DNA from 2 places in the Streptomyces sp. DSM 120436 genome. Region 1 is predicted to be linked to the other one. Evidence: predicted binding sites of a transcription regulator. Region 1 holds the regulator's gene; the other holds the start of a gene.
The links. The regulator HrcA, encoded in region 1, represses chaperone genes, less so after heat shock. The targets are predictions, from matches to a motif close to TTNGCACTCNGNNNNNCNGAGTGCNAA.
Positions count from the first base shown of each region.

Region 1 (7,441 bases):
CGCCGGCGCGGTCGATCCACAGCTTGCCCGCGGTGCCGCCCCGGTAACGCTTCCAACTGGCCGCCTCGCGGCCCATCGTGGCGGACAGCAGCACGGTGTGCGGACCTTCGGCGACGTCGCCGACCGGCCCGTACGGCAGGGTGTCGGCGGGGCCGCCGTCGAGCGGCACGGCACGCGCCCAGGTGCGGCGCAGGCTCGCCTGGCCGTAGGTGCTCAGCGCGAGGACGCGGCCGTCCGCGGTCCAGCCGCGGACCTGGGTCCTCGGGCTGCCCCAGTGCGTGAGCCGCCGGGCGGGGCCGCCGTCGACGGGGGCGACGTGCACCTCGGGGGCGCCGTCGCGGGTGGAGGTCCAGGCGACGGTGGTGCCGTCCGGGGAGATCCGTGGGTGGTTCACCGGCACGTTGTCCGCGCTGACCCGCCAGGCGCGGCCACCGTCGAGCGGGGCGAGCCACACGTCGTCCTCGGCGGTGAAGGCGACCAACTCGCCGTGCGGGTGCGGAAACCGGAGGTATGCGCTGGATGCGACCGATGCAGGCTGTGTCACCCGATCACCCTAGGGGGGCGCGTCCGGTCCGGCCAGGGGTTCGGATCACTTGCCCTCGACGGGGCGACAGGAGGGGTACTGGTCGCACCACACCGTCGTGGTGACGGTCACGGTCACGGTGGGCCGCGGGCCGCGCTGTGCCGGCTCGCCCACGGGGGGCGGGCTCTCGGAGTCGCAGTCGCCCAGTCCCTCGACGTGGAACACCTGCCGGCCGTCCACCTTCGCGGTGATGTCCCCCCGGATGCAGGCGTTGTCGACGGCGTGGGTGACCCGTCCGGTGACGGTGATCTCCTTGCCGCCCTCGGTCTCGCCCTCGCAGTCGACCGAGGCGGCGGTCCTCTCCGAGCCCGGCGAGGCGGAGGACCCGCCCCGGTCGCCGAACGACGCGTTGCAGGTGAGCCAGCGGACCCTGTCCTTCTGCCGGTTGAGCTCCTCGGTCACGGTCCCGTCGGTGGTGAGCGCGACGGCCGCGGAGCTGAGGTCGCCGCCCTCGCAGGCCGTGACGCCGGTGACGGCGGCCACGGCGAAACCGGCGGCGACCGCGAGTCGCCGCCCTCGTGTTCCCCGCGGGAACCTTGTCATCGCCCCCATGTACGGCAGCGTGCCACCGCCGCCCGCGCGGCGGTAGGGCGCATTGGGCCACGCTTGGCGCCCCCGGCACACCCCCTCCGGCGGTCACGGAGCGGGGTCCGGAGCGAGTCCCCGTGACGTGAGGTCAGGACCAGCGTCCGGTGCGTCCCAGCAGCAGCGCCGCCGCGGCCGTCCCCGCCGTGGACGTCCGCAGCACGCTCCGCCCCAGCCGGTACGCCCGCGCCCCGGCGCTCTCGAACAGCGCCAACTCCTCGGGGGACACCCCGCCTTCGGGACCGACGACCAGCACGATCTCGCCGGAGGCGGGCAGCGGAACCGTGGCCAGCGGCTCGGTCCCGCTCTCGTGCAGCACCGCCGCGAAGTCCGCTTCGGCGAGAAGTGAGGCGACCCCCTTGCCCGTCGCCGCGTCCGCGACCTCCGGGAACCGCACCCGACGCGACTGCTTGCCCGCCTCCCGGGCGGTGGCCCGCCACTTGGCGAGGGACTTGGCGCCCCGCTCGCCCTTCCACTGCGTGATGCAGCGCGAGGCCGACCACGGCACGATCGCGTCGACACCGACCTCGGTCATGGTCTCCACGGCCAACTCGCCCCGGTCGCCCTTGGGCAGCGCCTGCACGACGGTCAGCCGGGGCGTCTGCGCCGGCTCCTCGACGACCTCGCCGAGCCGGACGATCAGCCGGTCCTTGCCCTCGGCGCCGTCCACCTCGCCCGCGGCCCAGCGGCCCGCGCCGTCGGTGAGGACGATCTCCTCGCCGGCCCGCAGCCGCTTCACGGCGACGGCGTGGCGTCCCTCGGGTCCGTCGAGCACGTAGCGGCCGGTGCCGTGCGTGTCGAAGTGGTCGACGACGAAGACGGGGGCGGTCATCGGGCGCCTCCCGTCAACGCCGCGCGGGCGGCGGCCAGTTCGGCGACGAGCACGTCCACCAGCTGTCCGGCGGGCAGTGCGCGGGCCATGCGGTGGCCCTGCCCCGCCCACAGCGCGAGCCCCTGCGCGTCCCCGGCCTCGGCGGCGGCCTTGCGCAGCGGCGCGGTCAGGTGGTGGACCTCCGGGTAGGCGGCGGGGGCGTACGGGCCGTGCTCGCGCAGGAAGCGGTTGACCAGGGCGCGCGCGGGGCGGCCGGTGAAGGCGCGGGTGAGCTCGGTGCGGGCGTGAAGGGGGTCGGTGAGGGCCTGCTTGTGCAGGGCGTGCGCGCCGGACTCGTGGGCGGCGACGAAGGCCGTGCCGAGCTGGGCCGCGCTGGCGCCGGCGGCGCACACGGCGGCGATCTGGCCGCCGCGCATGATGCCGCCGGCGGCGACGACGGGGATGCCGACGGACTCGCGGACCTGGGCGACCAGGGACAGCAGTCCGATGCCGCCGCCGTCGGTCTCCGGGACGTCGCGGTGGGTGCCCTGGTGGCCGCCGGCCTCGACGCCCTGGGCGATCACCGCGTCGGCGCCGGCCCGTTCCACGGCGCGGGCCTCCTCGGGGGTCGTGGCGGTGACCAGGGTGAGGGTGCCGACGCGGTGCAGCGCGTCGATCACCTCGCGGGCCGGCACGCCGAAGTGGAACGACACGACCGGCACGGGGTCGTCGAGCAGCACGGCGAGCTTGGCGTCGTAGCCGTCGTCACGGCCGCTGTCGGGGTCGCCCAGCTCCGTCCCGTACCAGGAGGCCTCGCCGGCCAGCTGGTGGGCGTAGACGCCGACGGCGGCGTTGGAGGGCGCGGCGTCGGCCGCTCCGGCGGCGCCGGTGCTCGCACCGGGAGTCTCGGGCTGGGGCAGGAAGAGGTTGACGCCGAAGGGGCGGGAGGTGAGTCCTCGCAGCTGCTTGATCTCCTGGTACATCCCGTCCGCGGTCTTGTACCCGGCGGCCAGGAAACCGAGCCCGCCCGCCTCGGACACGGCGGCGGCGAGCTGCGGCACCGATACGCCGCCCGCCATGGGCGCCTGCACGATCGGGTGCGGGAAGAGATCGGTCAGTACGGAGGACATGACCGCATGGTGTCACGTCCCCCGACCAACTCCGAAGCGGCCCTTCCCTTGGCATAAGCCACTTTTCGCCGGGCCGCCGAACACGGTGGCGGCCCTTCGCGAGGGGCCTGGTCAGCGGCCGTTGACGCGCCCGTCAGGCGGGGGAACGGCCCCCGCTGACCCGGCCCACCGTGCTTCCCCGGGGGACACCCCCCGGCGCACGCACACCGGTCACCGCCCGTTGAACGCGTCCTTCAACCGCGAGAACAGCCCCTGCTGACCGTGCTTCCCCGGGGAACGACCCCCGGACCCCCGGCAGCACGACCCGACCCCGGCGCACGCACACCGGTCACCGCCCGTTGAACGCGTCCTTCAACCGCGAGAACAGCCCCTGCTGACCCGGCTGACCGTGCTTCCCCGGGGAACGACCCCCGGACCCCCGGCAGCACGACCCGACCCCGGCGCACGCACACCGGTCACCGCCCGTTGAACGCGTCCTTCAACCGCGAGAACAGCCCCTGCTGACCCGGCTGACCGTGCTTCCCCGGGGAACGACCCCCGGACCCCCGGCAGCACGACCCGACCCCGGCGCACGCACACCGGTCACCGCCCGTTGAACGCGTCCTTCAACCGCGAGAACAGCCCCTGCTGACCCGGCTGGAACTGGCCCGTGGGCCGTTCCTCGCCGCGCAGCTTGGCCAGCTCGCGGAGCAGGCGCTCCTGTTCCGGGTCCAGCTTGGTCGGGGTCTGCACCTCGACGTGGACGACGAGGTCGCCCCGGCCGCCGCCGCGCAGGTGGGTGACGCCCCGGCCGTGCAGCGGGATCGACTGGCCGGACTGGGTGCCGGGCCTGATGTCGACCTCCTCCATGCCGTCCAGCGTCTCCAGCGGCACCTTGGTGCCGAGCGCCGCCGCGGTCATCGGGATGGTGACCGTGCAGTGCAGGTCGTCGCCGCGCCGCTGGAACGTCGGGTGGGGCAGCTCGTGGATCTCCACGTACAGGTCGCCGGCGGGGCCGCCGCCGGGCCCGACCTCGCCCTCGCCGGCCAGCTGGATCCGGGTGCCGTTGTCGACGCCGGCCGGGATCTTCACCGTGAGCGTGCGGCGGGAACGCACCCGGCCGTCGCCCGCGCACTCCGGGCAGGGCGTGGGCACGACCGTGCCGAAGCCCTGGCACTGCGGGCAGGGGCGCGAGGTCATGACCTGGCCCAGGAACGACCGGGTGACCTGCGAGACCTCACCGCGGCCGCGGCACATGTCGCACGTCTGCGCGCTGGTGCCGGGCGCCGCGCCCTCACCGCTGCAGGTGGTGCAGACGATCGCCGTGTCGACCTGGATGTCCTTGGTCGTGCCGAACGCGGCCTCGTCCAGCTCGACCTCGATCCGGATCATGGCGTCCTGGCCGCGGCGGGTGCGCGAGCGCGGTCCGCGCTGCGAGGCCGTGCCGAAGAACGCGTCCATGATGTCGGAGAAGTTGCCGAAGCCCCCGGCCCCGAAGCCGCCCGCGCCGCCGGCGCCGCCGGACTGGGACAGCGGGTCGCCGCCGAGGTCGTAGACCTGCTTCTTCTGCGGGTCCGACAGCACCTCGTAGGCGGCGTTGATCTCCTTGAACCGCTCCTGGGTCTTCGGATCCGGATTGACGTCCGGATGCAGCTCGCGGGCGAGCCGCCGGAAGGCCTTCTTGATCTCTTCCTGCGACGCGTCGCGGCGTACGCCGAGTACGGCGTAGTAGTCCGTGGCCACCTATGACTCCGCCAGGATCTGTCCGACGTACCGTGCCACTGCGCGTACCGCTCCCATCGTTCCGGGGTAGTCCATGCGGGTCGGTCCGACCACGCCGAGCTTGGCGACAGCCTCGCCGCCCGAACCGTAGCCGACCGACACGACGGACGTGGAGTTGAGTCCTTCGTGGGCGTTCTCGTGACCGATCCGTACGGTCACACCCGGATCCTTCGCCTCGCCGAGCAGCTTGAGGAGCACGACCTGCTCCTCCAGCGCCTCCAGGACGGGCCGGATCGTGAGGGGGAAGTCGTGGCCGAAGCGGGTGAGGTTGGCGGTACCGCCGATCATCAGCCGCTCCTCGTTCTCCTCGACGAGCGTCTCCAGGAGAGTGGAGAGCACCGTGGAGACCGTACCGCGGTCCTCGGTCTCGAAGGCCTCCGGGAGATCCTCCACCAGACCCGGCACATCGGCGAACCGGCGGCCCGCGACCCGGCTGTTGAGCCGCGCCCGCAGGTCGGCCAGGGACGCCTCGCCGAACGGCGCCGGGCAGTCGACCATCCGCTGCTCGACCCGGCCGGTGTCGGTGATCAGCACCAGCATCAGCCGCGCCGGGGCGAGGGACAGCAGCTCCACGTGTCGCACCGTCGAGCGGGTCAGCGAGGGGTACTGCACCACGGCGACCTGCCGGGTGAGCTGCGCGAGCAGCCGCACCGTGCGGGCCACGACGTCGTCGAGGTCGACGGCGCCCTCGAGGAAGTTCTGGATGGCCCGCCGCTCGGGCGGGCTCATCGGCTTGACGCCGGCCAGCTTGTCGACGAACAGCCGGTAGCCCTTGTCGGTGGGGACGCGCCCGGCACTGGTGTGCGGCTGGGCGATGAAGCCCTCCTCCTCCAGGGCCGCCATGTCGTTGCGCACGGTGGCCGGGGAGACGCCGAGGTTGTGCCGCTCGGTGAGCGCCTTCGACCCCACGGGCTCCTCGGTGCCCACGTAGTCCTGGACGATCGCGCGCAACACCTGGAGCCTGCGTTCACTGAGCATCGCGCACACCTCCAGCTGGCTTCCGCCCGGTAACGACTCTGGCACTCTTCGCACGCGAGTGCCAGACTTCCCCGGCCCAGTGTACGGCCGGGGGGTACGCCGTCGGCAAGGCCGGTCCGCCGGGCGTCGCCGTCCCCGCTAGCGTCACGGACATGACCGTGACTTGGGAAGAGGCGGGATGGGAGCGACTGGCGCCGGGGGTCGGGCGGCGCCGGCTGCCGGGGTGGGACTGCACGGCGGGGCTCGTGACGGGCGCGGACGGCGTCCTGGCCGTCGACGCGGGCTCCTCCCTCGCCGAGGGCGCGCGGTTGCGGACCGAGGCGCGGGAGCTGACCGGCCGCCGTGTGACGCATCTCGCGCTCACCCATCCCCACTTCGACCACGTCCTCGGGGCGCCGGCGTTCGCGGGCGCGGAGGTGTACGGCGCGGTGGGTCTGGACATCGCGCTCGCCGGGCGGGGGCGCGAGGAGCTGCGCGCGGACGCGGTGCGCTGGGGTCTCGACGCGCGGGCGGCGGACGAGGCGGCGGACGCGCTGGTCCCGCCCCGGCACGCGGTGTCCGGCGCGTGGACGCTGGACCTGGGCGGCGGCCGTCAGGCGCTGCTGGCGGACGTCGGCCCGGGCCACACCGCGTACGACCTGGCGGTGCTGGTGCCCGGCGACCCGGGGGTGGTGTTCTGCGGCGACCTGGTCGAGGAGTCGGGCGAACCGCAGGCGGGCCCGGACGCCGTGCCGTCCCGCTGGCCGGCCGCGCTGGACCGGCTGCTGCGGCTGGGCGGCGAGGACGCGGTGTACGTCCCCGGCCACGGAGCGGTGGTCGACGCGGCCTTCGTACGGGCCCAACGGGACACGCTGGCGGCCCGGTTCGGCGTGTCGGACTGATCGTCTCCGGGGCGATCCTCGTATCGTCGGCGGAATGCGCCAGTACTCCGCCGATCTGACCCCTCCGTGGAAGAAGCCGCAGTCCGTGCCCGAGGTGCCGGCCGAGCCGGGCCTCGTGGTGGAGGAGCCCGGCACCGGTTTCTGCGGCGCGGTGATCCGCTGCGAGGCCGGCACGGTGACCCTGGAGGACCGCTTCGGCAAGCACCGGGTGTTCCCGCTGCGGCCGCGCGGGTTCCTGCTGGAGGGCCGCGTGGTCACGCTGGTCCGTCCCCCGTCGGGCCCCGCCCGGCCCGCCCGCACGGCGTCCGGCTCGGTCGCCGTCCCCGGCGCGCGGGCACGGGTCGCCCGCGCGGGGCGCATCTACGTGGAGGGCCGGCACGACGCCGAGCTGGTCGAGAAGGTGTGGGGCGACGACCTGCGCGTCGAGGGCGTGGTCGTGGAGTACCTGGAGGGCGTGGACGACCTGCCGGCGGTCGTCGAGGAGTTCGCGCCGGGGCCGGACGCACGGCTGGGGGTCCTGGTGGACCATCTGGTCCCGGGCTCGAAGGAGTGGCGGATCGCCCAGGAGGTGACGAGCGAGCACGCGCTGGTGGTCGGTCACCCGTACATCGACGTCTGGGAGGCCGTGAAGCCGGCGTCGGTCGGGATCGAGGCGTGGCCCCGGGTGCCGCGGGGACAGGACTGGAAGACCGGGGTGTGCCGGGCCCTGGGC
Region 1 is NZ_JBSKBS010000001.1:104,287-111,727, forward strand. It holds gene ACWH4W_RS00480 (S41 family peptidase) at 1-544, opposite strand, end outside; gene ACWH4W_RS00485 (hypothetical protein) at 590-1,135, opposite strand; gene ACWH4W_RS00490 (16S rRNA (uracil(1498)-N(3))-methyltransferase) at 1,260-2,000, opposite strand; gene ACWH4W_RS00495 (nitronate monooxygenase) at 1,997-3,109, opposite strand; gene dnaJ (molecular chaperone DnaJ) at 3,692-4,831, opposite strand; gene hrcA (heat-inducible transcriptional repressor HrcA) at 4,832-5,848, opposite strand; gene ACWH4W_RS00510 (MBL fold metallo-hydrolase) at 6,001-6,729, shown strand; gene ACWH4W_RS00515 (DUF3097 domain-containing protein) at 6,764-7,441, shown strand, end outside.

Region 2 (7,441 bases), 890 kb from region 1:
TACGTGCCCTCGGTGACGATCAGCCCGACCCCGGCGGCGGCCCGCCGGGCGTAGTACGACGCGACGTCCTCCCCCGGCACCCCGCCCGGCGAGAACTGGCGGGTCATGGGCGCCATGACGATGCGGTTGGGCACGGTCAGCCCGTTGAGGGCGACAGGCCGGGCCAGGACCTCGGCGGCACGTCCGGTGGCCTCGGAGGCGGTGACGGTCATGAGAGGGACTCCTCGCGCATACTGAACGGTATGTGTACGTGCATGTAACGTTCCCCTCGTCGAACCGGCGCGAGGCGGCGGGCATTCCCGCCCCTCCCCCGCCACCGTTGTGACACCCGTCACCCGCGACGCCCCCCGGGCGAGACCCCCGGACACGCCGGAGGGCGGCACCCCCCGTGCGGGGAGTGCCGCCCTCCGGACCGTCGGACGGGTCCGAACCTGACGGATCAGGCTCAGAAGTCCATGTCACCGCCCGGCATGCCGCCGCCGGCCGGGGCCGCGGCCTTCTCCGGCTTGTCGGCGATGACGGCCTCGGTGGTGAGGAACAGCGCGGCGATCGACGCGGCGTTCTGCAGCGCGGAGCGCGTCACCTTGGCCGGGTCGATGATGCCTTCCTTGACCAGGTCGACGTACTCGCCGGTCGCGGCGTTCAGACCGTGGCCCGGGGTCAGGTTGCGCACCTTCTCCACCACGACGCCGCCCTCGAGGCCGGCGTTGACGGCGATCTGCTTCAGCGGGGCCTCCAGGGCGATGCGCACGGCGTTGGCGCCGGTCGCCTCGTCACCCTCGAGCTCCAGCTTCTCGAACACCTGGGAGGCCTGCAGCAGGGCCACGCCACCACCGGCGACGATGCCCTCCTCGACGGCCGCCTTGGCGTTGCGCACGGCGTCCTCGATGCGGTGCTTGCGCTCCTTGAGCTCCACCTCGGTGGCGGCGCCGGCCTTGATGACGGCCACACCGCCGGCGAGCTTCGCCAGGCGCTCCTGCAGCTTCTCGCGGTCGTAGTCCGAGTCGCTGTTCTCGATCTCGGCGCGGATCTGGTTCACGCGGCCCTGGACCTGGTCGGCGGAGCCGGCGCCGTCGACGATGGTGGTCTCGTCCTTGGTGATGACCACCTTGCGGGCCTTGCCCAGCAGGTCGAGGGTGGCGTTCTCCAGCTTGAGGCCGACCTCCTCGGAGATGACCTCGCCGCCCGTGAGGATGGCGATGTCGCCGAGCATGGCCTTGCGGCGGTCGCCGAAGCCCGGGGCCTTGACGGCGACGGACTTGAAGGTGCCGCGGATCTTGTTGACCACCAGCGTGGACAGGGCCTCGCCCTCGACGTCCTCGGCGATGATCAGCAGCGGCTTGCCCGACTGCATGACCTTCTCCAGGAGCGGGAGCAGGTCCTTGACGTTGGAGATCTTGGAGTTGGCGATCAGGATGTACGGGTCGTCGAGGACGGCCTCCATACGCTCCATGTCGGTGGCGAAGTACGCCGAGATGTAGCCCTTGTCGAAGCGCATACCCTCGGTGAGCTCCAGCTCCAGACCGAAGGTCTGGGACTCCTCGACGGTGATGACGCCTTCCTTGCCGACCTTGTCCATGGCCTCGGCGATGAGCTCGCCGATCTGGGTGTCGGCGGCGGAGATGGAGGCCGTGGAAGCGATCTGCTCCTTGGTCTCGACGTCCTTCGCCTGCTCCAGCAGGGCGGCGGAGACCGACTCGACGGCCTTCTCGATACCGCGCTTCAGGGCCATCGGGTTGGCGCCGGCGGCGACGTTGCGCAGGCCCTCCTTGACCAGGGCCTGGGCGAGAACGGTCGCGGTGGTCGTACCGTCACCGGCGACGTCGTCCGTCTTCTTGGCGACTTCCTTGACCAGCTCGGCGCCGATCTTCTCGTACGGGTCCTCGAGCTCGATCTCCTTGGCGATGGAGACACCATCGTTGGTGATCGTGGGGGCGCCCCACTTCTTCTCGAGGACGACGTTGCGGCCCTTGGGGCCGAGCGTCACCTTCACGGCGTCCGCGAGCTGGTTCATGCCGCGCTCGAGGCCGCGCCGCGCCTCCTCGTCGAACGCGATGATCTTGGCCATGTGAAGTGGTCCCTCCAGGACTGGGGGTGATTCCTTCGGACCGCGCCCGCGCCCGCGACGGACGGCTCGCCGGCCGTGTGGTTCCTTGCCCCACGTGACCTGGCGGGCCTCACCGACCCGGTCCTTCGTTGTCACTCTCACCTTCAGAGTGCTAACGCAATGATTAGCACTCGACCCCCGAGAGTGCAAGGCGCGCTCGCGAAGCGAGTGCTCGTCGAGGGGTGGTGGCCGGGTGACGGGAGGGCGCACGGCGCGCTCGCGAAGCGAGTGCTCGTCGAGGGGTGGTGGCCGGGTGACGGGAGGGAGCACGGCGCGCTCGCGAAGCGAGTGCTCGTCGAGGGGTGGTGGCCGGGTGACGGGAGGGAGCACGGCGCGCTCGCGAAGCGAGTGCTCGTCGAGGGGTGGTGGCCGGGTGACGGGAGGGAGCACGGCGCGCTCGCGAAGCGGCACCGCACGAGAAAGATCGTGGAGGGCCGGACGGGCCAGGCGCGCCACGGGCTCGCGCCCGCGCTCAGCTCCCGGCGAACACGGCGCACGCGGCGCGTGCGCCCATGGCGCTCCTACGGCACTCCCCGGTACCTCGCGCGCCCCACCGGCCCGCCCCACCGCCCCCCGCCGGTTCCGGGCACGACGAAGGGCCCGCACCCCGGAAGGTGCGGGCCCTGTCGCCGGCAGAAGATGTCGCGTGCGGCTGGTAGCGCGTTCAGGCAGTGACGCGAACCATGTCGGCCTGCGGGCCCTTCTGACCCTGCGAGATCTCGAATTCGACCCGCTGGCCCTCTTCAAGGGTGCGGTAGCCGTCCATCTGGATGGCGCTGTAGTGGACGAAAACATCCGCACCACCGTCGACCGCGATGAAGCCGTACCCCTTCTCCGCGTTGAACCACTTGACGGTGCCCTGAGCCATGCCTAACTCCCCTATTACTGGCCCTTGCACAGATCCACACTTCGCGGACCCGGGTCAGACCTCACCCCCCAACGGTTGGGGGCGTGCGCCGGAACGCGTCGACCGCGGCTGAATGTATCTGTCCAACTGCCGTCTGCAACAGGTCAATCGGACGAGAAATCTGGACGCCACCGGTCCGGAATGTGGCCAGAATTCGTCAGAACTCAGGGCAAGTCGGGCCGGGCAAAGGAGACAAAAGCCGCGAAAGGAGCCCGCACTTTGGCTACATCCAGTCGGGTCCGCGGCAGGAATTCAGGCTTCTCGATCACCGGATCGGGAGCGTGTTCCCCAACTCTACCGCGCTCAACCTCATGGAATTGCCCCTCCGCATCTCTCACGGAGGGGGCAATGCCGTAAACGCTCGGTCACCGTCATTACCGAAGGTAATGATCAGCCCCCGGCGACCGCCGGGATGATCGAGACGCCGGCGCCGTCCGGGGTGGCCGTCTCCAGCCCCTGCTCGAAGCGCACGTCGTCGTCGTTGACGTAGACGTTGACGAACCGGCGCAGCTTGCCCTGGTCGTCCAGGACGCGGGCGGCGATGCCGGTGTGGTTCTTCTCCAGGTCCTGGATGACCTCGCCCAGGGTGGCCCCCTCGGCGGCGACCTCGGCCTTGCCGCCGGTGTAGGTGCGCAGAATGGTAGGGATACGGACGGTAACGCTCACTTTGAACCTCCGGTCAGGTGACACACCCAGGGGCGCGGGGCTGTGTTCGATGTGCGGCTGCCGCCGCGCGGGCGCGCACAGCCCCCGCCGCCCGCGGTGAAAGGTGAAGCCTCAGACGAGCCCGGCCGCACGGAACGACTCCAGGCTGGGACGGATCGTCGCGGTCAGCCCGGTCCCGGCCACCGCGTCCAGCGTCTTCAGACCGTCCCCGGTGTTCAGCACGACCGTCGTGAGGGACGGATCGAGCACCCCGTCCTCGATCAGCTTCTTCGTCACGCCGACCGTGACGCCGCCCGCGGTCTCCGCGAAGATCCCCTCGGTGCGCGCCAGCAGCTTGATCGCGTCGACGACCTGCTCGTCGGTGACGTCCTCCACCGCGCCGCCGGTGCGCCGGGCGATGTCGAGCACGTAGGGGCCGTCCGCCGGGTTGCCGATGGCCAGCGACTTGGCGATGGTGTCCGGCTTCTGCGGGCGGACCACGTCGTGGCCGGCCTTGAACGCGGTGGACACCGGCGAGCAGCCCGCGGCCTGCGCGCCGAAGATCTTGTACGGCCGGTCCTCGACCAGTCCCAGCCTGATCAGCTCCTGCAGCCCCTTGTCGATCTTCGTGAGCTGCGAGCCGGAGGCGATCGGGACCACGATCTGGTCCGGGAGCCGCCAGCCGAGCTGCTCGCAGACCTCGTACGCGAGGGTCTTGGAACCCTCCGCGTAGTACGGCCGCAGGTTGACGTTGACGAAGCCCCAGCCCTCGCCGGCCGGGTCGCCGATCAGCTCGGAACAGAAACGGTTCACGTCGTCGTAGTTGCCCTCGATGCCGACGAGCTCGCCGCCGTAGACGGCGGCCATGACGACCTTGCCCTGCTCCAGGTCGTGCGGGATGAACACGCAGGAGCGGAAGCCGGCCCGGGCGGCGGCGGCGCCGACCGCGCCGGCCAGGTTGCCGGTGGAGGAGCAGGACAGCGTGGTGAAGCCGAAGGCGCGCGCGGCCTCCAGGGCCTGGGCGACGACCCGGTCCTTGAAGGAGTGCGTGGGGTTGCCGGAGTCGTCCTTGACGTGGAGGCCGCCGGTGACGCCCAGCTCGCGGGCGAGGTTGTCGGCCCGGACGAGCTTGGTCCAGCCCGGGTTCAGGTTGGGCTTGTCCGCCACGTCCGCGGGGACGGGCAGCAGCGGGGCGTAGCGCCAGATGTTCGCGGGGCCCGCCTCGATGCGCTTGCGGAGCTCCTCGGTGTCGTACCCGGAGAAGTCGTAGGCGATCTCCAGCGGGCCGAAGCACTCCTCGCAGGCGAAGACCGGGCCGAGGGGCACGCGGTGGCCGCACTCGCGGCAGGACAGCGCGGCGGCGGGACCCAGGTCGACGGAGTCCGCGGAGTCGGTGGTGTTTGCAACAGTCTGCACAGCCATGGAGGCGAGGCCCTTTCTCCTCATCTTCCTCACGACGCATCTCGCCGTGAGACGGATTTGGCACCTTCCCTAGCCGGGAGCCTCGCCACGTCCGCGTGACAGGAACCGACTGGAGGGTTGCCGGGGCTTCATCGGGCCGTATCCCTCTGCCCCTCTGGATGAGCGGTGTTCAGTTGTGCGCACCGACACCCCCCGGGATGCGGGGTCCGTCGGCGCTGTTCAAGACTGTAACCGAAGGCCCGGACGGCGCAGAGAGCCGTCCGAACCCCGAGATGGATCACCAGCCAGTGAGGAGTCCGCCGTGCTGGAAGAAGTCGAGCGCTGGCTGTCGGAGCGCTCCTGGTCGGTGTCGGACCGCCCCCTGCACAGGATCCTGGCGGCGAAACGGGCGACGGGACAGACGGTGAGCGTGGTGCTGCCCGCGCTCAACGAGGAGGCCACGGTCGGTGACATCGTCTCCGTCATCCGGCACGACCTGGTGCTCCAGGTGCCGCTGGTCGACGAGGTCGTGGTGATCGACTCCGGCTCCACCGACCGCACCTCCGAGGTGGCCGCGGCGGCCGGTGCGACCGTGGTCCACCGGGACGCGATACTGCCCCGCATACCGGCCGTGCCCGGCAAGGGCGAGGTGCTGTGGCGGTCGCTGCTGGTGGCCCGCGGCGACATCGTGTGCTTCGTCGACGCCGACCTGAGGGACTTCTCCTCCGACTTCGTCACCGGCATCGTCGGCCCGCTGCTCACCGACCCCGGCCTGCACCTCGTCAAGGCCATGTACGACCGCCCCCTGACCCTGGCCGGCGGGAACACCGCCGGCGCGGGCGCCGGGCAGGGCGGCCGGGTCACGGAACTGATGGCGCGCCCGCTGCTCAACATGCACTGGCCGCAGCTCGCCGGGTTCGTCCAGCCGCTGGGCGGCGAGTACGCGGCCCGCCGCGGCCTGCTCGAACAGCTCCCGTTCCCCGTCGGCTACGGCGTCGAGCTGGGCATGCTGGTCGACGCCCTGCACCTGGTGGGCCTGGACGCGCTGGCCCAGGTGGACGTGGGGGTGCGCAAGCACCGGCACCAGGACGGGCAGGCGCTCGGCCGGATGGCCGCCGCGATCTACCGCACCGCGCAGCTGCGGCTGGCCCGCGCGCACCTGCTGCGGCCGTCGCTGACCCAGTTCGAGCGCAGCGGGGCCGCCTTCGAGCCGCACACGTACGCGGTGGACACCGAGGAGCGGCCGCCGATGCGGGAGATCGCGGAGTACCAGGCGCGGCAGGTGGCCTGACCCCGCCCGTCGCCGGCCGGTGTGACGCACCGGCACGTTTGAGGCCCTGGGGGCCGGGCTAGGTTGTGGCGTATGGCTTCAAGCTTCGGTGCAGCTCAGGTACTGGTCGCCTCCAACCGGGGGCCGGTGTCGTACGCGGTGGCGGCCGACGGTTCGCTGCGGAGCAAGCGGGGCGGCGGCGGACTGGTGTCCGGTCTGTCGGCCATCGGCCCCGAGTCGGGCGCGCTGTGGGTGTGCTCGGCGCTGTCCGACGGCGACCGCGAGGCCGTGCGGCGCGGGGCCGGCGAGGACGGCGTGCGGATGCTGGACATCCCGGCGGACGTGCACGCGGACGCGTACAACGGCATCGCGAACTCGGTGCTGTGGTTCGTGCACCACATGCTGTACCAGACCCCGCTGGAGCCGGTCTTCGACGCGGAGTTCCGCCGCCGGTGGGCCTCCTACGAGAGCTACAACCGCGCGTTCGCCGAGGCGCTGGCCGAGGAGGCCGCCGAGGGCGCGGCGGTCATGGTGCAGGACTACCACCTGACCCTGGTCCCGGGGATGCTCCGCGAGCTGCGCCCCGACCTGCGCATCGGGCACTTCTCGCACACGCCGTGGGCGCCGCCGGAGTACTTCCGGATGCTGCCGGACGACATCGCGGAGCAGGTGCTGCGCGGGATGCTCGGCGCCGACCGGCTCGGCTTCCTCACCCGCCGCTGGGCGGACGCCTTCACCGCGTGCTGCGAGCGCTTCGTCGGCGGGCTGGGCGACACCCGCGTCGGGGTGCACGGCCTGGGCGCCGACGCGGACTTCCTGCGCGCCCGCTCGCACGAGCCGGACGTCGACGAGCGGATGGCCGCGCTGCGCGAGGAGATCGGCGAGGGACGCCGGACCATCGTCCGGGTCGACCGCACCGAACTGTCCAAGAACATCGTCCGCGGCCTGCTGGCCTACCGGCAGCTGCTGGACGACCGCCCCGAATGGCGTGAGCGCGTGGTGCACGTCGCCTTCGCCTACCCGTCCCGGCAGGACCTCGCCGTCTACCGCGACTACACGGCCGAGGTGCGGCGGCTCGCCGAGGAGATCAACGCGCGGTACGGCACGCCGG
Region 2 is NZ_JBSKBS010000001.1:998,163-1,005,603, forward strand. It holds gene ACWH4W_RS04475 (NADH:flavin oxidoreductase) at 1-212, opposite strand, end outside; gene groL (chaperonin GroEL) at 446-2,068, opposite strand; gene ACWH4W_RS04485 (cold-shock protein) at 2,772-2,975, opposite strand; gene ACWH4W_RS04490 (ubiquitin-like small modifier protein 1) at 3,405-3,680, opposite strand; gene thrC (threonine synthase) at 3,792-5,081, opposite strand; SAM riboswitch class I at 5,099-5,246, opposite strand; gene ACWH4W_RS04500 (glucosyl-3-phosphoglycerate synthase) at 5,383-6,351, shown strand; gene ACWH4W_RS04505 (alpha,alpha-trehalose-phosphate synthase (UDP-forming)) at 6,424-7,441, shown strand, end outside.
Region 2: the regulator HrcA is predicted to act here: its motif matches at 2,232-2,258, upstream of groL (chaperonin GroEL).